One region of the Faunimonas sp. B44 genome, then DNA from elsewhere that is predicted to be linked to it. Evidence: predicted binding sites of a transcription regulator. Region 1 holds the regulator's gene; each other region holds the start of a gene.
What was found. The regulator PhoB, encoded in region 1, activates phosphate uptake and scavenging genes when phosphate is short. The targets are predictions, from matches to a motif close to TGTCATNNANCTGTCAT.

Region 1 (7,235 bases):
GGATGACGATGACGACGGAAGAGCGGAACGCCACGATCCCGATCGGGGTGGCAGCCGAGGAGCCGGCGGACCGCGAGACGCTGATCGCGCAGGCCAGGGAGGCGGCGGCGAAGGCGCCGGACCAGGCGCCGGTGAAGCTGAAGACGCGGCAGGTCTCCGTCTTCTATGGCGAGAAGCAGGCGCTCTTTTCGGTCGACCTCGACATTCCCAATCGCGAGGTCATCGCGCTCATCGGGCCGTCCGGCTGCGGCAAGTCCACCTATCTGCGCTGCCTCAACCGGATGAACGACACGATCGACATCGCGCGCGTCACCGGCTCGGTCGAGCTGGACGGCCAGGACATCTATGCGCCGGAGGTCGACGTGGTGGAGATCAGGGCGCGCATCGGCATGGTGTTCCAGAAGCCGAACCCGTTCCCGAAGTCGATCTACGAGAACGTCGCCTACGGGCCGCGCATCCACGGCCTGGCCCGCAACAAGTCGGAACTGGAGGAGATCGTCGCCGGTGCGCTCAAGCGTGCGGCGCTCTTCGACGAGGTCAAGGATCGGCTGCACGAGCCCGGAACCGGGCTGTCGGGCGGGCAGCAGCAGCGGCTCTGCATTGCGCGCGCCATTGCCACGAACCCCGAAGTGATCCTGATGGACGAGCCGTGCTCGGCGCTCGACCCGATCGCCACCGCCCGCGTCGAGGAGCTGATCGACGAGCTGCGCGAGAACTACGCGATCGTGATCGTGACCCACTCGATGCAGCAGGCGGCGCGCGTCTCGCAACGCACGGCGATGTTCCATCTCGGCTACCTTGTGGAGGAGGGCCCGACCGACATGATGTTCACGAATCCGCACGACCAGCGGACTCAGGACTACATCACCGGCCGGTTCGGCTGAGCGGAGGACGCAGAATGAAGCAACACATCGTCACCTCCTTCGACGACGAGCTGAACGAGCTCTCCAGCCTGATCGCCACCATGGGTGGCCTCGCCGAGCAGCTCGTCGGCCGGTCGGTGAGCGCTCTGCTGAAGTCCGATCCCGAACTCGCGCAGGACTGCATCTCGGCCGACAAGAAGGTCGACGAGATGGAGCGCGAGATCGAGGAGAAGGCGATCCTCGTCATCGCCCGCCGTCAGCCGATGGCCCAGGACCTGCGCGAGATCATCGCCGCGCTCAGGATCTCGAACGACCTCGAGCGGGTCGCCGACCTCGGCAAGAACATTGCGCGCCGCGCGCTCGCGATCGACGCGCAGAAGTTCGGCCAGCGAGTCTATGTCGGGGTGGAGCATCTTTCCACGCTCGCGCTCGAGCAGCTGAAGCTGGTGCTCGACAGCTACGCCACGCGGGATGTGGAGAAGGCGCGCGAGGTCTGGGCAAAGGACGACGAGATCGACGCCGTCTATACGTCGCTTTTCCGGGAACTCCTGACCTACATGATGGAGGACCCGCGCAATATCGGCATGTGCACGCATCTCCTGTTCTGCGCGAAGAACATCGAACGGATCGGCGACCATGCCACCAACGTCGCGGAGACGATCTGCTACCTGGTCACCGGCCAGCCCTTCGACGAGTCCCGCGAGAGCAGCACCACCCGCCTGACGCAGGCGGAGCAGGCCTGAAATGCCGAAGCCGCAGGTCCTCGTGGTCGAGGACGAGGAGCCGCTCGCGATCCTGCTCCGCTACAACCTCGAGGCGGAGGGGTTCGACGTCGAGACGATCGCCCGCGGCGATGAGGCGGAAATCCGTCTGCGCGAGCGGCAGCCGGACCTGCTGCTCCTCGACTGGATGCTGCCGGGCCTGTCCGGCATCGAGCTCTGTCGCCGGCTGCGGACTCGCGGGGAGACGGCACTCCTCCCGATCGTGATGTTGACGGCGCGCGGCGAGGAGGACGAGCGCATCCGTGGCCTCGCCACGGGTGCCGACGACTTCGTCGTCAAGCCCTTCTCGGTCCCCGAGCTGATGGCCCGCATCAAGGCCATCCTCCGGCGCGTCCGCCCGGACGCGGTGAGCACCGTCCTTAAGGCTGGCGACCTCGAGCTCGACCGGGAAACCGTGCGCGTCCGCCGCGGCGGCCGCGAGATCCACCTCGGCCCGACGGAGTTCCGGCTGCTCGAATTCCTGATGAAGAGCCCGGGCAGGGTGTTCAGCCGCGAACAGCTGCTCGACGGCGTGTGGGGGCGGGACGTCTATGTCGACGAGAGAACGGTCGACGTCCATGTAGGCCGGCTGAGGCGCGCCCTGAACCGCGGCCGGGCTCGCGATCCGATCCGCACGGTCCGCGGCGCCGGCTATTCCTTCAACGAGCAGTTCGAACGCGCCTGAGCGCCGCTCCGGACGCCGGCGCGCCCGTTTTGGCCTCAGGCGTGGGCGCGCTTCGCCCGGCGGCGCGGATCGGGTGTCTGGTAGGCGACGCCCGCATGGTACTCGCAATAGGGCAGGCCTTCGAGCGACTGGTGCCCGCAGAAGTGGAAGTCGGAATGGCCGGGATCGCCGATCGGCCACTTGCACGTATGCTCGGTGAGCTTCTCGATCGGCAGGCGCTTGGCGATCGGGACCACCACGGCGTTCTTGTGCTGAACGACCGGCAGCATTTCGACGTCTTCGATCGTGTCGAGCGCGAGAGCGCCTGCGACCGGGTGCATCCTCGGTTTGCGGGGGGCAGGCGTTGCCGCAACGGCGGTCCGGCGCTGCCGCTTCACCGTCGAGGTCGGCTGACCGCGGCCGGAAAGCCCCAGCCGGTGGATCTTGCCGATCACCGCGTTGCGGGTGACGCCGCCGGCAAGTTCCGCGGCGATCTGGCTCGCGCTCCTGCCTTCCTGCCAGAGCCTCCTCAAAAGCTCCACTCGGTCGTCGGTCCAGGACATGGGGTCTCCTTGGCACCTTGTTTCCTGCCGCATCCGGACGGAATCCCGAGCTGTTCGCGAATGCCGAAGCGTCCGCGCCAAACGCTAGAACTTGATCGGAATTCTGTCCGCCGCACGACATCTCGTGCTTTGCAGCTCGGAAACTATAGGTGCCGTGACTCGCTCACAAGAGTCGCCGAATCTTTTCCAAGGCTTTCGTTGCGAGATGCGCGGAAGTGAGTCGGGAATGCCACACCAGCAGCATGCCCGGACTGCCTGCCGCGGAATCCCGTCCGTCGACGGCGAGGTGATCGAACGGGCCAGAGGCTCGCCGGTGTGCGCCCGCGCGCCTCTGAACGACCGACGCGTTGTCCGTCGCGTCATTGACGCGCGGGCGGCCGTCCGTATGATCCGCCGCGCGCCCGGGGCCCCTGTGGCGGAATGGTAGACGCGGCAGACTCAAAATCTGTTGCCTGCAAGGGCGTGCTGGTTCGAGTCCGGCCAGGGGCACCAACCGCTATCGCCTGCCGCGCAGGCGTGGCCGGGCCGGCTCAGGTCTTTGCCGGCTTCGCGGGAAGGAGCCGCATCGGCTCATCCGGCCGGCAAAGTAACGTGTCGCACGCGCGAACCTCGTCTCTGCTCTTGCGTTGATCCCCGCATCGAATATCTGGACACTGCATGCGGCTGCGCAAAAGACGATCTCCCCCCGGACTGGACGCTCTCGAACGGATCGAAGATGTCGAGCCTGCCGGCACGGTAGCCGCGCGGGATTGGTCGGCGGTGCCGGCGCTCGACGCAGACGGCTTCACGATCGCCACCTACAACATCCATTCCTGCGTCGGGCTCGACGGCCGCCGCGACCCCGAACGCGTGGCGGCGGTGCTTTCCGAGCTCGACGCCGACATCATCGCCCTTCAGGAGGTGGATTCGCGGCGGGTGAAGTCCGGCCGAGGCTGGGTCGACCAGTTCGAGTACCTGGCCAAGCTCACGGGATATCATGCGGTGCCCGGGCCGAACGTGGTCGACCATTCCGGCTCGTTCGGAAACGTGGTGCTCAGCCGGTACCCGATCCTGCGCTCGCATCGGATGGACCTGTCCTTCACTGCCTGGCGCGAACCGCGCGGCGCGATCGACGTGGAAGTCGCGCTGGGAAGCAGGCGACTGCGCGTTGTCGCGACCCATCTCGGCCTGAGCGTCCGCGAGCGCCATACCCAGGTCCAGCAGCTGCTCGCGCTCCTCAGGGCGCGCGCCGAAAGCGACACGCCTTGCGTCCTCCTCGGCGATCTCAACGAGTGGCGCCCGCGCGGGGGCAGCCTGCGGCCGCTGATGGGGCAGCTGCAGCCGTCGCCCCAGCTGGCGACGTTCCCGACCTGGCGGCCCCTCTTGCCGCTCGACCGGATCTTCGTGAACGGCACCAGCATGGACCATGTCGCCGCGCATCGCTCGGCCGACGCCCGGGTCGCTTCCGATCATCTGCCGTTGAAGGCGGTGTGCAGCTGGAATGACTGATCTCGCGGCGGAGAGCCGACTGGCCCGCAAGGAGTGAACAGATGAAATCCGAGCTGGCGCCCCCGCTTCCCGGCGCCGCCGCCGCGCCGCCGTCATCGGCTGCCTCCATCCTGGTGCCCGGCCGCAATTGCTGGCGCGTGGAGCGTGCGACGCGGGCGGCCCTGCTGGTCGACGCGATCAGCTATTTCGCGGCTGCCAAGGCGGCCATGCGCAAGGCCGAGCGCTCCATCATGCTGATTGGATGGGACTACGACCCGCGCATCCGGCTCGAGCCTCATCGAAACGATGCCGAGGAGCCCGACCGGCTCGGCGATCTCCTGGAATGGCTCGTGGCGCACAGGCCCGGCCTCGAGGTGCGCGTCCTGAGATGGGACATGCCGCTTCCGCTCGGGATCGCCAAGCATCCGAAGCTCGCGCTCCGCATCAGGGACTGGGTGACCGACGTCCGCATGAACCTCAAGCTCGACGGGACCCATCTCGCCGGCGCATCGCATCACCAGAAGCTCCTCATCGTCGACGACCGCATCGCCTTCTGCGGCGGCATGGATTTCGGCTGCAACCGCTGGGACCGGCCGGGCCACGTCGCCGACGACCCGTGCCGGATCGATCCGGACGGCTCGCCCTATCCGCCGCGCCACGACGTCACCATGGCGGTGGAAGGTCCGGTCGTGGACGCGCTGTCGGCGATCGCGCGCGAGCGCTGGCGGCTCGCGATCGGGGAAACCGTCACCACCGCGAAGGGCGAGCACGATTGCTGGCCCGACCATCTGGCAGTGGACATGACCGACGTCCCGGTCGGTATCGCCCGCACCGAGCCGGAATGGTACGGCGCGCCGGCCGTGCGCGAGAGCGGCGCGCTCTTCGTCGACATGATCCTCGATGCCCGGCGGACCATCTTCCTGGAGAACCAGTACTTCACCGGGGACCCGATCATCGCCGCCCTCGAGAAGCGCCTGGCCGAGCCGGACGGGCCGGAGGTGATCGTCGTCAATCCGGAGCAGAGCCCCGGCCGCTTCGAGCGGATCGCGATGGACACCGTGCGCACCGTGCAGGTCGAGCGGCTGCGCAAGGCCGACCGCCACGGCCGGTTCCGCATCCTCGCGCCCTACAATGACGCCGGGCAGGCGGTCATCATCCACTCGAAGGTCTCGGTCATCGACGACCGGCTGCTCCGCGTCGGGACATCGAACATCAGCAACCGGTCGATCGGGTTCGACACCGAATGCGATCTCGCCATCGAGGCGCAGCCGGGGGCGGCGAACGACGAGGCGACGCGGCAGGCGATCTGGGCGTTCGGCATTGGGATTCTTGCCGAGCACGCCGGCGCGGATCCCGCCGCTTTGGCAGCCGCCCATGCCGAGACCGGCAGCCTGATCGCCGCCCTCGAACGCGCCGCAGCCCCGGGGCGCCTGCGCCCTCTGCCCGATGCGAAGCCGACGCCCTTCGCGCGCTGGGCGACGCGGCGGCACCTTTTCGATCCGGTCGACGCGAAGGATGCGTGGTGGCTGCTGCACCGGCCCTGGCGCCCACGCGGGGAGCATTCGAGCGGGCCGGTGGCGTCCTGACGCCTCGTCCCGTTCAGGCCTTGCGGGAAGGGGGAGGCGTGGGCCGCAGCGGCCGATAGTCCGGTTCCATGCAGCCCGCCTCCTCGTCCGTCATGGCCGGGGCGGCAGCGACGTGGTGGGCGATCGGCTCGCTGCCGCCATCGCCGAAGATCGGATGATCCGTCTGCCGCTCCTCGGCCTTGTCCTGGTTCGGCGCCGGCGCGGATGGCTGCCGGAGTTCATCGGGTACGTCGAGCCGGGAGCGCCGGCTGAAGGTCGCCTTGTCTTTCCCCGCCATGGTCGTCCTCGCTTGGATGAACGGGGATAACGGACGTGTCCCCGTCGCCGTTCCCGCCGCACGCGTCCGGCGGCTTTCGGAGGCGGAAGGCGACGCCGTCCCAGAGGGTGAAAGGCCGCGTGCCGGCTTCCTCCAGCGTGAGGCCGCAACGCGCCGCGTGGCGGGCCAGGTCGCCGTGGTCGGCATCCAGGTCGCCGCGATACGAATAGTTGAGGATCGCAAGGGTGCCGCCGGGCCGCAGCACCCGCGCCGCTTCCTCGACATGGCGCTCCGCCAGCGCGCCGCCGGCGAGCACGAGATAGGGAAAGCTGTCGAGCGCCAGGACGAGATCGAACGCGCCGTCCGGGCAGATCGCAAGATCCCGCCCGTCGGTGATTTCGAGCGTCACGTTCGGCAGACCCGCGCAGGCGTGCCGCGCCGCGCCGATCATCCCGGCCGAGACGTCGATGCCGGTGACGGTGTGCACCAGCGGCGCGAGAGCCGCGGCCATCCGTCCCGCGCCGCAGCCGAGGTCGAGCACGTCGCGACGGGGCCCGATCAGCCCCCAGCCATGCAGCACGCCGACGGCCTCGGCGGTGATGCGGGCGAGAAGCGCGGCATCGCCGAGCGAATAGAGCGCGACGCCGGCCGTCGGGGAGAGCCGGGCCACCCGGTCGAACGTCTCGGCCCAGAAGCCCGCATCCTGCGCCGGGTCCCTGATGCTGTCATGCCGAGCCTCCGCAAGGACCGCCCTGATCGTGCGCCACGCATCGGGATGGGCGCGCAGCATGTCGCCGAGGGTGTTCAGCCTCTCGCGCTCCGCTCGGCCGAGACCGGCCGAAGCGATGCCGGCGAGGGCGCGCCCCGCCTCGCCCGGATGCTCCGCCTCCGCGAGCACGCGCATCAGGGCGACATTGGTGGGGATCTCCCCTGTAAGGAGCGCCCTGAGCGGCTCCCTGAACCGCTCCGCCACGTCGGCAAGTGCGGCCGCGACCGCCGTCATCGGTGTGCCCCGCGACGGAAGGTGCGCACGCAGTTCCGGCGGTCCTCCGCGCCCCAGGCGTACTTGTAGGGT
Region 2 (7,235 bases), on a different contig from region 1:
GAGCGGGATGCCATGCAGGAAGTTGGTGGTCCCGTCGAGCGGGTCGACGATCCAGCGGTGCTGCGGGTCGGAGCCGATCGTCTCGCCGGCCTCCTCCATCAGAAAGCTGTAGTCCGGCCGCGCGTGGGCGAGTTCGGCGCGGATGATCTCCTCCGCCCGCCGGTCGGCCGCGGTGACGAAATCGGCCGGGCCCTTGCGCGATACCTGCAGCTGCTCGACTTCGCCGAAGTCGCGCGAGAGCACGCGGCCCGCCTTCGTGGCGGCGCGGACCATGACGTTGAGGATTGCCGTGCGAGCCATGTCGGGAGCCTTGCGCCGGGCGGCTTGGGCGCCGGCCGGATCGCCGCGCGCCGGCCGAGCCGGGCCTGTTGGTGCTGCTGTCGCCTGGGCGCCGCGCCGGGCGGAGGCTCGCGCCTTGCACCATACTTCCCCGGCCGAGGCAAGGCTCAGGCGCGGCGGGCGAGCCGGTTGACGTGGCCCATCTTCCGCCCCGCACGGATCTCCCGTTTGCCGTAGAGATGCAGCCGCGCATCGGGATCGGCGGCGAGCGAAGGCCAGTCGGCCGCCTCTGCCCCGATCAGGTTCGTCATCACCACGTCGGCGTGCCGCGCCGTCGGCCCGAGCGGCCAGCCCGCAACCGCGCGAACATGGTTCTCGAACTGCGAGACGGCGCAGGCGTCCTCCGTCCAATGGCCGGAATTGTGGACGCGCGGCGCGAGCTCGTTGACGAGGAGGCGTTCGCGCGCACCCTCCTCCACGACGAAGAACTCGATCCCGATCACCCCGACATAATCGAGCGCAGAGAGGATGCGTTCCGCGATCGCCCGCGCTTCGGCCTCGGTCCCGGAGCGCACCCGTGCCGGCACGGTGGAGGTGTGCAGGATGTGGTCCCGGTGAACGTTCTCGACGAGGTCGTAGCTCGCCATCCGGCCGTCCAGCCCCCGGACGGCGATCACGGACACCTCGCGCGCGAAGCGGACGAGGCCTTCCAGCACCGCCGGCGCGCCGCCGATCGCAGCGAAGCCGGCGGCCGTGTCGGCATCGGCCCTGATCGCCGCCTGGCCCTTGCCGTCATAGCCGAACCGGCGGGTCTTCAAAATCGCGGGCAGGCCGAGCGCCGCCACCGCCGCGTCGAGCCCCGTCGCGTCGTCGACCGCCGCATAGGGCGCCACCGCGATGCCCGCCTCGGACAGGAACCGTTTCTCGTCCAGCCTGTCCTGGGCAATTGCGAGCGCGCGAGCGCCCGGCCGCACCGGCACCTTCGCCGCCAGCCGCTCGGCGGCGGCGACGGGGACGTTCTCGAACTCGTACGTGACGACATCGACGGCGCAAGCGAAGGCATCGAGGGCGGCACCGTCGTCATAGGCGGCCTGCGTGTGCCCGGCCGAAACGTCGAAGGCCGGGCTGTCAGCGTCCGGGCAATAGACATGCGTGCGCAGCCCGAGCCGGGCGGCGGCGAGCGCCAGCATGCGGCCGAGCTGGCCGCCGCCCAGAATGCCGATCGTGGAGCCCGGCGGCAGCGCGCCCGGCGCGTCACTCGACGGCATCGGCCGGATGCTCCGCCACTTCGGCCGTCCGGGCCGCGCGCCAGCGCTGCAGCCGCTCGGCGAGGCCCTCATCGGACAGCGCCAGGATGGACGCGGCCAGGAGCCCGGCATTCGCGGCGCCCGCCGGGCCGATCGCAAGCGTGCCCACGGGCACCCCGGCCGGCATCTGGACGATCGAGAGGAGGCTGTCCTGGCCCCTCAGCGCCTTCGATTCCACCGGCACGCCCAGGACGGGCAGCGTGGTCATCGCCGCGACCATTCCGGGGAGATGCGCCGCCCCGCCCGCGCCGGCGATGATCACCTTGCGGCCTTCTGCGCGAGCAGCCTTGGCGAACGCGTAGAGGCGCTCGGGCGTGCGGTGGGCCGAAACGATCCGCGCCTCGTAAGCCACGCCGAGATCGTCCAGCCGCTCCGCGGCATGGCGCATGGTCGGCCAGTCCGACTGGCTTCCCATGACGATTGCGACCGGCGCAGGAATCGACGACCCGACCTTCAAGGCGCTCGCTCCTTCGGAGGAAACCGCCCGCATAACGGAGCCTTGCCGTTCCGGCAACCGGCGGCGCGCCGCAGGGGTCTCACGCGATGATGTCGGGCAGAAGCTTGTCCTCGAGCGATGAAATCCTGTCCTTCAGGAGAAGCTTCCGCTTCTTCAGGCGCTGGATCTGGAGATTGTCGAGGCGCGGCTGGTCCTGGAGCGCGTCGATGGCGGAATCGAGGTCGCGATGCTCCTGCCGCAACTGCGCCAGCTCGGCTCTGATCGCGAAGTCCGCCGCGCGGATCACGCCGTCCTGATCGGTCATTCCGGGCCCCTGCTGAACGGCCGCGATCATACCATGCGCATGGCCCGACCGGAACATGAGCCCCGCCCCGTTTCGACCAAACTCGCCTGTCACCGTTCCGTCGTGATCGGCGCCGCGAAGCCGGGCCGGCCGCAGAGGTTCCCTTGCGGCAACCTTCGACAGGGGCACCTCTTTATGTCATGCTCTTCACGTTGGCACCGACCAAGGAGGCGCGAATGTCCCTCGAATCGCATCTTGCAGAGCTCGAACGGCGTCACCAGTCGCTGAAGCGAGAGATCGCGGAAGCGCAGGCCCATCCCGGCAACGACGAGATGGAAATCGCCACCCTCAAGCGACGTAAGCTGCATATCAAGGATGAGATCGCGCGTTTGAAGCAGTCCCAGTCCGTCCACTGAGACTCGGGACCAGTCCAGTCCTCCAGGGCGCCTTCGCGGCGCCCTTTTTCGTGGCCGGTTTCCGCTTCCTTCAGCATTCGTCGCGAAATTGCGCCGGAGGGAGGCTGCCTTGGAAACCATGGACGAACTCATCCAGGAATTCGCGACCGTGTTCACGGTGGTGGATCCGATCGGCACAGTCCCGGTCTATCTCGCCGTCACTGCGCTCCTGGCGCCTGAGAAGCGCCGGTCCGTCGCGATCAAGGCGACTCTCGTCGCAGCCGGGGTCCTGATCGGGTTCCTGGTGCTCGGGCAGCTGGTGCTCGATGCGATCGGGATCCAGCTCGCCGACTTCCAGATCGCCGGCGGCATCATCCTCTTCCTCTTCGCGCTTTCCATGATCTTCGGCCATGCCAAGCAGGAGACGGAGACGGAGGCGATCCCGAGATCAGACGTCGAACTGGCCGTCTATCCGCTCGCAATCCCCTCGATCGCGGGACCGGGAGCGATGCTGTCGGTCGTCGTCCTCACCGACAACCGCACGCATCCCGTGATGGACCAGGTGACGACCGGGATCATCGTCCTTGCCGTCCTGTCGATCACGCTGGCGCTCATGCTCGCCGCCGGCCCGATTCAGCGCCTGATCGGCAATGCCGGTGCGGCGATCGTCAGCCGCGTGATGGGGCTCATCCTGTCCGCCCTCGCCGTCTCCACGGTGATTACCGGGATCGAAAGCCGGTTCGGCCTCGGCTGATCCGTTCAGACGTCCCGGGCCGCGTCGCGCAGCCTGAACTTCTGGATCTTGCCTGTGGACGTCTTCGGGATCTCCGCGAACACGACGTGGCGCGGGCACTTGTAGTGCGCCAGCCGCTCGCGCGCGAAGGCCACGAGCTCCTCCGCGGTCGCGCTCCTTCCGGGCTTCAGCTCGACGAAGGCGCAGGGCGTCTCGCCCCAGCGCTCGTCCGGCTTGGCGACGACGGCGACCGCGGCGACGGCGGGATGCTTGTAGAGAGCATCCTCCACCTCGATCGAGGAGATGTTCTCGCCGCCCGAAATGATGATGTCCTTCGCGCGGTCCTTGAGCTGGATGTAGCCGTCCGGGTGCATGACGCCGAGATCGCCGGAATGGAACCAGCCGCCGGCGAGCGCCTCCTCCGTCGCGGGTTCGTTCTTGAGGTAGCCCTTCATGACGATGTTGCCGCGGAACATGACCTCGCCGATCGTCTCGCCGTCCGCCGGCACCGGCTCCAGCGTCTCCGGATCGCGCACCGAGAGCGCCTCGAGCGCGGTGTAGCGGACGCCCTGACGCGCCTTGCGCACGGCCCGCTCCGGCCCGGAAAGGCAGTCCCAATCGACCTTCCATTCGTTCACCACGGCCGGCCCGTACGTCTCCGTGAGCCCGTAGAGATGCGTCACTGCGAAACCCGCCTCGGCCATTCCGGCGAGCACGGCTTCGGGCGGCGGAGCAGCCGCGGTCATGAAGGTCACCGTCTGCGAGAAACTCCGGCGCTCCGGCTCCGGTGCGTTCAGGAGCGACGACATGACGATCGGGGCGCCGCAAAGATGCGTCACGCCGTGATCGGCGATCGCGTCGTACATCGCGCCCGCCCGCACCCATCGCAGGCAGACATGGGTGCCGGCGAGCGCGGACAGCGTCCAGGGGAAGCACCAGCCGTTGCAATGGAACATCGGCAGCGTCCAGAGATAAACGGGATGCTTTCCCATGCTGCCGGCGAGCGCGTTCGCGTAGCACATCAGCGTGGCGCCCCGGTGGTGATAGACGACGCCCTTCGGGTTGCCCGTGGTCCCTGACGTGTAGTTGAGGGCGATGGCGTCCCACTCGTCGGCCGGCGGCGACCAGGCGAAGCCGGGATCGCCTTCTTCCAGCAGCGCGGCGTAGTCGAGATTGCCGACGGGATCGCCCTTCGGCACCGGGGCGTCCGCCGGAAACTCCGGGTCGTCGAAATCGACGACGACCGCGCGCACCGCTGCCATCGCGAGCGCGGCCCGCATGACGTCGGCGAACTCGCGGTCGACGATGACGAGCTTCGAACCCGCGTGGTCGAGCTGGAAGGCGATCGCCGCCGCATCCAGCCGCGTGTTGATCGAGTGGAGCACGGCCCCCGTCATCGGCACGCCGTAATGGGCGTCGAGCATGGCCGGCGTGTTGGAGAGCATGACGGAGACGGTATCGCGGCGGACGATTCCGCGCCGCGACAGCGCCGAGGCGAGCCGCAGGGCGCGGCCGTGGAATTCCGCGTAGGAAATCCGCTGCGCGCCGTGGACGATCGCCACATGATCGGGAAAGACGCTCGCGGCCCGCTCCAGAAAGCTCAGTGGCGTGAGCGGCTGGTAATTGGCCGGCGTGCGGTCCAGGCCGACGTCGTAATGCGAGACTTGGTCCGGCATCGCCCTTCCCTCCCCGATGGGCGCATGCGCGCCGCGTCCGTCACGCTAGCAATGGCCGCCATCGCCACGCAACGGCCCCGCCGCGCCGCGTGTTCAGCCGAACAGGCCGACCGCTCCGTCCCAGAGGAGCTTCAGCGAAACCAGGAAGATCAGGATATAGATGATGCGGTAGAAAAGCTCGGCGTTCATCCACCGCGCCACCTTCGCGCCGGCATAGGTCGCCGCGAGCGCCGGCGGCGTCAGCACGGCCGCGGTGACGAGGTTCTCCGCGGAAAACTGGCCGAGCAGCAGATAGGGCGGCACCTTCGCGAGATTGACCGCCGCGAAGAAGATGATCGCGGTGCCCACATAGATGCCCGGCTCCTGCCGGAGCGGGACCGTGTAGAGCTGGTAGATCGGCCCCCCGGCATGGCTGACGAAGCTGGTGAAGCCCGACAGCGCGCCGCAGATCCAGCCCTTCACCACGTTGTGCCCGCGCGGCGCCGTGCTGCGAACCGGGCCGATCCAGTGGTTCACCGCGAAGGAGAAGGCGACCAGCCCGACCACCAGGCGGACCAGATCGTCGTTCGCGGTGCTCGCGAGGAGCCATCCCGCCGCGACCCCGATGCAGGCCGAGGGCAGCAGGATCCAGAGGCTCTTCGGATCGAACGTCCCGCGCCAAGCATAGAGGCCGATCACGTCCATGGCGAGGAGCACCGGCAGCATGATCGCCGCCGCCTGGACCGGAGAAATGGCGAAAGACATCAGCGGCACGCCGAAAATGGCGGCGGCTCCGCCGAAGCTCCCCTTGCCGAACCCGACGAGGACCACCGCCGGAACGGCGAAGAGATAGAACCAGGAATCGGTGATCATCGGGCGGGGCTGGTCAGGATTGCGGCTCGGTCCCGTCCTGCCCCCGCAGCCTCTGCGCCAGATCCTCGATCCGCGCGGCAGCGGTCTCGAGGCTCTCGATCAGGCCGGCCTCGACCGCCTCGTAATGGGTCGCGATGTCGCGCCGGGACCCGCGCAGCCTCTCGAGCTCCGCCTCCGCCGCCTTCAGGCGCTTTTCGGTCTCGTCCAGCCGGTCGGTCGTGAGGATGCCGGCCATCACGAGGAGGCGCTGGTCGCCGACCTCGCCGACCGCACCCTTGAGCTCCGAAATCGTCCCGTCGAAGCGCTCGCTGAGCGCGAGCAGGTGATCCTCCTGCCCCTCCCCGCACGCCATCCGGTAGGTTCGGCCGTTAACGGTGACCGTCACTTGCGCCATTGATGTCACTGCGTGCTGTCCTCCGGCCGAAGAACCTGGCGGATGGTCTCCATCGCGGCCACCAGGCGGCGCGAGACTTCGCGGTTCACGTGCTCGAGCCGCTCGATCTTCGCCTCGGCCCGATCGAGGGCGTCTGTGATCCTCGCCCGTTCGACGCCGAGCGTCTTAACCTCGGAGGCGAGCCGGCCCGCCTGCTCCCGGTCGTCCAGAGCCCGAACCAGCAGAGACTCCAGCTCGCCCAGCGCGTGGTCCATCCGTGCGATCGCTCGTGCCGCCGAGTCTGACATGGTCTGCGGTTGTCCGCCTGCTGCCGGGCCGTCGCGACGCACCCCTTCGGGTTCCCCTTATGCGGCGAAGCGCCGTTGACGTTCAAGAGCTTGCAGGCCGCGATCTGCCGCAGCGCATGAACTCGCCTTTGGCGGGCGTTCCGTCGCGCCCGCGACCGATCGGCATCTTTGACATGCTGGGGCAAGCTGATATGTGTCCGCCCGCCGAGACAGCGGAAAGCTGCGCGTTGGGAGGCGATCGCAGTCTCGACCACCACCAAGAAGAGTTGCTGATGACCGACGCAGAGAAGCACGCGTTGATGGCCAATGCGATCCGCGCGCTCGCCATGGACGCCGTGCAGGCCGCCAAGTCCGGGCACCCCGGCCTTCCCATGGGCGCGGCCGACCTCGTCACCGTGCTCTTCACCCGTCACCTGAAGTTCGACCCCAAGGATCCGCTCTGGCCCGACCGCGACCGCTTCGTGCTTTCGGCCGGGCACGGGTCGATGCTGCTTTACGCGCTCCTCCATCTCCTCGGCTACGAGGACATGACGATGGAGGAGATCAAGCGCTTCCGTCAGCTCGGTTCGCGC
Region 3 (7,235 bases), on a different contig from region 1:
TCAGGACCGCGTTCGACCTGTCGGCATTGAGCGCGCCATAGGTCTGGTAGGCGATCTGGAAGGACGTGAGCGAACCGCCGGAATCGAGTGCCAGCGGCTCGTCCGGACCGAAGCAGGCGACGAGGCTCGAAGGCGTCTGCGCCTCGGTCAGGCGCAACGCCTCGCTTCCGTTCGTGACCTGGTCCGCCGCTCTCATCCCGGTTCCGCCCGTTGGGCTGCCCGCTTTGGGAGCCAATCCCCCGCCTGTCAAGCGCGGAGTGGGACGGCCGGGCCCGGCCGACCCGACCCGTCTCTGACGGCGTGCTCGGCGGCCTTGTGCAGCAGCTCCTCGAGTTCGGCGAAAGCGTTCTCGACGGGGCTGAAGCCGGGGCTGCGGCGCAACGGCGCGAATGCCCGGACGCGAAGATCGCTTGGTCCCGCTCTCGGCGTCTCCGCCGGCCTCTTTGGCCGGCGGGTGGCTTGGTCGGAACCGGACGCGCGGGGAATTCCCCACGATCCGATCGGTTGGGCGCGAACCCTAGAGGGCGATCTTGCCGCCGCCCTGGCGCGTGATCACCACGACCGAGGGCCGGGTCGGCATGTCGTCGCGGAAATCCGGCCAGCGGGTCGAGAGGTCCTCGTAATAGGACGGGCGGCCGAAGCCTTCCCAGTCCTCGCCGCCGTCGGCGGGGTGCTGCACGGCCAGGAACATGGTCTCCATGTCCTCGGTGAGGAGGGGGCCGCACATCTCCGCGCCGACGGGCACGCGGTAGAAGAGCTTGGACGTGGCGCGGGCCTCGCCCTCGGTGTCCACCGCCCACAGGCCGTCGGTCCGGCCGGTCTTCTTCGGCGAGTTGCCGTCCGTCGAGACCCAGAGCCGCCCCTCCGCGTCGATGGCGCAATTGTCCGGCATGCCGAACCAGCCGTTTGCGGTCGTTGCGGTCGAGAAGGAGGCGCCGACCTCAGCCACGCTCGGGTCGCCGCACTTCAGGAGAACCTCCCAGGCGCCTTCCGTGGCCGTGAAATCGCCGCCGTCCTCGGCGATCTCGATGATGTGGCCGAAGGCGTTCGCCGCGCGCGGATTGGCGGCGTCGACCTGGTCGTCCTTGCGCCGGCTGTTGTTGGTGAGCATCACGTAGACCTTGCCGGTCTTGCCGTTCGGCTCGACGTCCTCCGGCCGGTCCATCTTGGTCGCGCCGAGGAGGTCGCCGGCCCGGCGCGCCTCGATCACCACGTCGGCCTGGCTCTGGAAGCCGTTCTCCGCCGTCAGCGGGCCTTCGCCGTGGACGAGTGGCAGCCATTGCATGCGGCCGTCCTCGCCGAATTTCGCCACGTAGAGCGTGCCCTCGTCGAGGAGGTCCATGTTGGTGGCGCGGTCGTCGGGATCGTAGGTGCCCGCCGTCACGAACTTGTACACGTAGTCGAAGCGCTCGTCGTCGCCCATGTAGAAGACGACGCGGCCGTCCGCGGCGACGATCGACTCCGCGCCCTCATGCTTGAAGCGGCCGAGCGCGGTGCGCTTCTTCGGGACCGCGTTGGCGTCGTGCGGATCGACCTCGACGATCCAGCCGAACCGGTTCGCCTCGTTCGGCTCCTTGGAGACGTCGAAGCGGTCGTAGTGGTTCGACCAGTCGTAGGTGCCTTGGGGCACGCCGACGCGCTTGTAGTTCACCGCCTCGGCATGATCGGCCGGCAGCTCGCCGCCGAAATAGCCGTGGAAGTTCTCTTCAGCCAGGATGTACGTGCCCCAGGGCGTGACGCCGCCGGCGCAGTTGTTGATCGTGCCGAGCACGCGCGTTCCGGTCGGATCCGCGCTCGTCTGGAGCCGCGGGCTGCCTGCGGCGGGCCCGGTGATCTCCATCTCCGTGTCGGCGGTGATGCGGCGGTTGTAGGGCGAGTCCTTCACCACCTGCCACTTGCCGCCGTCCTTGCGGATCTCGACGATCGTGCCGCCATGCGCGGCCATCTCGACGTCGACCCGCTCCTTGGTGGCCGGCGCGATCTGCGGCTTGCCGTCGACGATCTCGACGATGCCCGGGAACATCAGCTGCTCGGCCGTGTATTCGTGGTTGACGACCAGCAGGCCGCGCGTGTTCGACCCCTCGAGCGGGATGAAGCCGACATAGTCGTTGTTGTAGCCGAACTGCCGGCGCTGTTTCTCCGCGGTCTGCGCCACCGGGTCGAACTCCGGCGCGTCCGGGAAGATCGGATCGCCCCAGCGCAGCAGGACGTCGGCGTCGTAGCCCTCGGCGACGTGGTGATCGGCGTCGACGCCGGCCTCGACCTCCTTGAAGCTGAAGGCGGAACCGCCGTTCGCCCTGGCCTGGTCCGCCGTCATCAGCGCCAGCGGGCTGACGGTCGCGGAGATCGCCGAGACGGCGAGCGCGCCCTTCAGCAGACCGCGGCGGGAGAAGCGGGCGGCGATGATCTCGCCCATGGTCGGATTGCCGGTGGGGTTGAGCGGCTCGCCGGCCGCCGCCTCCAGCAGGCTGGTCCGGAAACCGGGATGGTTCGCGTGCTCGTTCATGTGTCGGCCCCTGAAAAGATGACTGGCTGACTCCACTTTGTTTGGAGTCATTCCAAACTGGCTAGGGGCGCTCCGTGACAGGCGCTTGTCAGCCCGATGACACTTCTGCCGACGGCGTCCGATGGCGTCGCTCCGGGCGGGGCCTGCGACTCTCCCTTTGCCTTCGCATCCGCCGGCGGCTATCACCTGCCGTCCTCCCGGAGTGATCGAAGAAGGGCGTCCGCTCGGCGGTGCGCCCTGCGGAAGCCTGCAAGAGCCGTCCATGACCGAAAAGATGCGTCCCGAGCCGCGGCCGGGTGTCCTCGAGATCGCGGCCTACGTGCCCGGCGACGACCGGAGCGCGGCCGCGAAAGTGTTCAAGCTGTCGTCCAACGAGACGCCGCTCGGGCCGAGCCCGCGCGCCGTGGAGGCCTACCGCGCCAACGCCGACCGGCTGCACGTCTATCCGGAGGGCTCGTCCCGGCTCCTGCGCGAGGCGATCGCCGCCGCACACGGGATCGGCGCGGAGCGCATCGTCTGCGGCAACGGCTCCGACGAGCTGCTCACGCTCATCGCCCAGACCTATCTCCGGCCCGGCGACGAGGCCGTCTACAGCGCGCACGGCTTCCTCGTCTACCGCATCGCCATCCTCGCCGCCGGCGGCGTGCCCGTCGTCGCGCCGGAGCGCGAGGAGACCGCCGACGTCGACGCCATCCTCGCCGCCGTCACGCCGCGCACGCGGATCGTCTACCTCGCCAACCCGAACAACCCGACCGGCACCTACCTGCCGTATGCCGAGGTGAAGCGGCTGCACGCGGCGCTGCCCGGCAACGTCCTCCTCGTGCTCGACGCCGCCTACGCGGAATACGTCCGCCGCAACGACTATTCGAGCGGGCTGGAGCTCGCCGCCGAGGCCGACAACGTGGTGATGACGCGGACCTTCTCGAAGATCCACGGGCTCGCCAATCTGCGGCTCGGCTGGGCGTTCGGGCCGGCTCACGTCGTCGACGCGCTGAACCGCACCCGCGGCCCGTTCAACGTGACCGGCCCGGCGCTCGCCGCGGGCGTCGAGGCGGCCGCCGACCGCGCCCATGTCGAGGCGGCGGTCGCCCACAATTCGGAATGGCTCGCCTGGGTCTCCGCCGAGCTCGCCCGCCTCGGGCTGCGCGTCACCCCGAGCGTCGGCAATTTCGTGCTGATCCACTTCCCGGCGGAGCCGGGCCGGGGCGCCGTCGCGGCCGACCGCTTCCTGCGCGAGCGCGGCTTCGTGCTTCGCCGCGTCGCCGGCTACGGGCTGCCGGACGCGCTGCGCATGACGATCGGCAGCGCGGAGGCGAACCGCGGCGCCGTCGCGGCCCTCTCCGACTTCCTCGGCGGGGCGTGACGATGCCTGTCCGTTTCGAGCGGCTGGCGCTGATCGGCATCGGCCTGATCGGCTCCTCCATTGCGCGCGCGGCGCGGCAGGCCGGCATCGTCGGCAGCATCGCCGTGCAGAGCCGCCGGCCGGAGACGGTGGCGACCGCCGAACGGCTCGGCCTCGGCGACGATTACACCACCGACATCGCCGAAGCGGTGGCGGGGGCGGACCTCGTCGTCGCCTGCGTGCCGGTCGGCGCGTGCGAGGCGGTGGCGAAGGCGATGGCCCCGCATCTCGCCGACGGCGCCATCGTGTCCGACGTCGGTTCGGTGAAGGCCGCCGTCATCCGCCAGATGGAGCCGCACCTTCCCGACCGCGTCCATTTCGTGCCGGCGCATCCGGTCGCCGGGACGGAGCATTCCGGGCCGGAGGCCGGCTTCGCCGAGCTCTTCCGGAACCGCTGGTGCATCCTGACCCCGCTGCCGGGCACCGACCCGGACGCGACCGCACGGCTTCGGGCGTTCTGGGAGGCGCTCGGCTCGAACGTCGAGGCCATGCCGGCCGAGCATCACGACATGGTGCTCGCCATCACCAGCCACGTGCCGCACCTCATCGCCTACAACATCGTCGGCACGGCCGCCCATCTCGAGGAGGTCACCCAGTCGGAGGTGATGAAGTTCGCCGCCGGCGGCTTCCGCGACTTCACCCGCATCGCCGCCTCGGACCCGACCATGTGGCGCGACGTCTTCCTCAACAACAGGGAAGCGGTGCTGGAGATGCTCGCCCGCTTCAACGAGGACCTGACGACCCTTCAGCGCGCAATCCGCTGGGGCGACGGCGACACGCTGCTCGAGCTCTTCACGCGCACCCGCGCGATCCGCCGCGGCATCATCGAGGCCGGCCAGGAGGTCGCGGCGCCGGATTTCGGCCGCCAGGCGATGCGGTAGCGCTCACCCGGGCGTTCCTTCGGATCGCGCCTCGCCTGTCGTGTCGGCACAGCGCTGCGCACGCTCCGGCCGATGCAGCGCCGAGGCGAGCGTATGGCCGAGCGTCTCCATGCGGTAGGGTTTGCGCAGGACCGGCAGGCCGAGCTCCGCCGCGGTCGAGAGCGACTGGCCGTCATAGCCGGTGGTGAGCACGATCGGCAGCCCCGGCCTGCGCCTGCCGATCTCGCGTGCGAGCTTCGTGCCGTCGAGCCCGCCCGGCATCAGGATGTCGGAGAAGACGATGTCGATCCTGCGCCCGTCGGCCAGGGCGCCGAGCGCGGCCGCGGCGTTCGCGACGCGCGTGACCCGATAGCCGAGCTGGCCGATCATGTCGGCGACGAGCGCGGCGACCTCGTCGTCGTCCTCCACCAGCAGGACGCTCGCGCCGGCGGCAGGGCCGTCGGGGGGAGGGGCGGCCGACCGGCCGAACTCTGCCGCGCCGGCGGCGGCCACGCTCCGTTCGGCGCGTGGCAGGAGTATCGTCACCGTCGTTCCGGCGCCGACGGCGCTGTCGATCTGGACGATGCCGCCCGACTGCTTGGCGAAGCCGTAGATCTGGGCGAGGCCGAGCCCCGATCCCTTGCCGATGTCCTTGGTCGTGAAGAAGGGCTCGAACACCCTGGCGATCACCTCCGGGGCCATCCCGGTCCCGGTGTCCGAGACCGACAGGCGCACGAAGTCCCCCGCGATCTCTTCGAGCGCGAGCGCCGGGGCGTTCTCCGCCCGGATGGAGAGAACGCCGCCGTCCGGCATCGCATCGCGCGCGTTCACGGCGAGGTTGAGGACCGCGACCTCGAGCTGGGTGGGATCGACGTCGACGGCCCAAAGGTCGGGCGCGAACTCCATCGTGACCTCGATGTCGCCGCGCAGGCTGCGCGCGAGCAGTTCGCCCATGGCGCCGATCTGCTGATGAAGCAGCAGCGGCTCCGGCTCCAGCGCCTGCCGGCGCGCGAAGGTGAGAAGCTGGCGGGTGAGGGCCGCGCCGCGGTCGACAGCCTGGCGCATGCCGTCCATCACCCGCTGCCGCCGCTCCGGATCGTCGTGCCGGAAGAGCATGTCCAGGCCGCCGGAAATGGCCATCAGGAGGTTGTTGAAGTCGTGCGCGACGCCGCCGGTGAGCTGCCCGACCGCTTCCATCTTCTGGGCCTGGGCGAGGGCGCCCTGCGCCTCGCTCAGTTCGGTGGTGCGCTCCAGGACGCGCGCCTCGAGCGTTTCGTTCAGTCGCCGGAGCTCCGCTTCGGCGCGCTTGCGGTCGCTGATGTCGCGGGCGAAGGCCTGCCAGCGCCCGTCGGCGAGGACGCGGGCGGTGATCTCCACGTCGATGGCGGAACCGTCCTTGCAGCGCAGCCGCCATTCCGATGCGAGCGACCGGCCGTCGACCTGCGTCACCATCCAGTCTTCGAAGGGGCGCTTGTCGTCTTCCACGAGCGGTATGCCGCCGGAACGCCCGAGGAGCTCCTCCCGCCGGTAGCCGAGAAGATTGCACGCGGCCGGGTTGACGTCCGTCAGGCGCCGGTCGGCGGCGGCGATGAAGATCGCGTCGGCCGCGTTCTCGAAGAGCTCGCGCAGGCGCTCTTCGCCGGCCCGGCGCTCTGCCTCCGCGCGCGCGCGCTCCTCCAGCAGCCGGGCGGCCTCCAATTGCCGCTGCCGGGCTCTGGCCGATGCCCGCGTCGCGCGGACGACCGTGTCCGGCCGAAGGGGCCGTTCGAGCAGGGTGATGTTGCCGAGCGCGTCGCGGAGAGCCGCCCGGCGCTCGTCGGCATCGTTGGTGCGCAGGGAAAGGAGGACGAACGGGAAATCCGACCACGCCGGCTGGGCCTCCAGCCATCTGCGCACCGCCTCCACGTCGCGCGCGTCCCTGAAGGCCTCTTCCGCGATGACCGCTGCGGCCGCTTCGCTCAGGCCCGCCAGCAGCCCGGCAACGTCCTGGCAGACCTCGCCCTCGAAGCCGGCGCCGACGAGGATGTGCCGGACGACGGCTCCGTCGCGGCCGATCGGCGCCAGGATGAGGACCTTCCTCGGGGGCTGATGGCTACTCTCCTGCATCGCGCGGCTCGATCAGGCGCTCGGACGAGCCGCTGAACGTCGGGACCCCGGTCAGGATGCCTCGAAACTCTTCCAAAGCGGGTCCGATGCGGATGCCGTGACCGTCGATGAAGTATTCGCGAATCGTGCGTTCGTGATGTCCGGTGCGCTTCTTCACCACGGAAATCGCATGGCGGATGCGGCCTCGCGCTTCGAAATAGCGCAGGAGGAGGACCGTGTCGCTCAGATAGGTGAGGTCGACCGGCGACTGCATGTGCCCGACGAGCCCGTGCTGCGCCAGCAGGAGCAGGGTTATGACCCCCTGCTGGTTCAGATATGTGAGCAGCTCGTGCATCTGCAGGAGCATGAAGTGCTCCTCGGG

Region 2: the regulator PhoB is predicted to act here: its motif matches at 2,435-2,451, upstream of ACUN0C_RS17185 (YdcH family protein).
Region 3: the regulator PhoB is predicted to act here: its motif matches at 2,592-2,608, upstream of ACUN0C_RS04820 (PhoX family protein).

The regions. Positions count from the first base shown of each region.
Region 1 covers NZ_JBQYEX010000003.1:407,252-414,486, reverse strand. Annotated here, with positions in the region: gene pstB (phosphate ABC transporter ATP-binding protein PstB) at 9-884, shown strand; gene phoU (phosphate signaling complex protein PhoU) at 899-1,606, shown strand; gene phoB (phosphate regulon transcriptional regulator PhoB) at 1,608-2,309, shown strand; gene ACUN0C_RS08095 (GcrA family cell cycle regulator) at 2,345-2,851, opposite strand; tRNA gene ACUN0C_RS08090 (tRNA-Leu) at 3,258-3,343, shown strand; gene ACUN0C_RS08085 (endonuclease/exonuclease/phosphatase family protein) at 3,509-4,339, shown strand; gene ACUN0C_RS08080 (phospholipase D-like domain-containing protein) at 4,381-5,904, shown strand; gene ACUN0C_RS08075 (hypothetical protein) at 5,918-6,181, opposite strand; gene ACUN0C_RS08070 (class I SAM-dependent methyltransferase) at 6,123-7,163, opposite strand; gene ACUN0C_RS08065 (GNAT family N-acetyltransferase) at 7,160-7,235, opposite strand, start outside.
Region 2 covers NZ_JBQYEX010000014.1:21,162-28,396, reverse strand. Annotated here, with positions in the region: gene ACUN0C_RS17200 (inositol monophosphatase family protein) at 1-300, opposite strand, end outside; gene ACUN0C_RS17195 (5-(carboxyamino)imidazole ribonucleotide synthase) at 447-1,547, opposite strand; gene purE (5-(carboxyamino)imidazole ribonucleotide mutase) at 1,534-2,001, opposite strand; gene ACUN0C_RS17185 (YdcH family protein) at 2,123-2,347, opposite strand; gene ACUN0C_RS17180 (YdcH family protein) at 2,563-2,742, shown strand; gene ACUN0C_RS17175 (MarC family protein) at 2,861-3,475, shown strand; gene ACUN0C_RS17170 (acyl-CoA synthetase) at 3,481-5,130, opposite strand; gene ACUN0C_RS17165 (sulfite exporter TauE/SafE family protein) at 5,224-5,982, opposite strand; gene zapA (cell division protein ZapA) at 5,996-6,376, opposite strand; gene ACUN0C_RS17155 (DUF4164 family protein) at 6,382-6,663, opposite strand; gene tkt (transketolase) at 6,936-7,235, shown strand, end outside.
Region 3 covers NZ_JBQYEX010000002.1:330,081-337,315, reverse strand. Annotated here, with positions in the region: gene metX (homoserine O-acetyltransferase MetX) at 1-196, opposite strand, end outside; gene ACUN0C_RS04820 (PhoX family protein) at 518-2,506, opposite strand; gene ACUN0C_RS04815 (pyridoxal phosphate-dependent aminotransferase) at 2,769-3,869, shown strand; gene ACUN0C_RS04810 (prephenate/arogenate dehydrogenase family protein) at 3,872-4,789, shown strand; gene ACUN0C_RS04805 (PAS domain S-box protein) at 4,793-6,874, opposite strand; gene ACUN0C_RS04800 (ATPase domain-containing protein) at 6,861-7,235, opposite strand, start outside.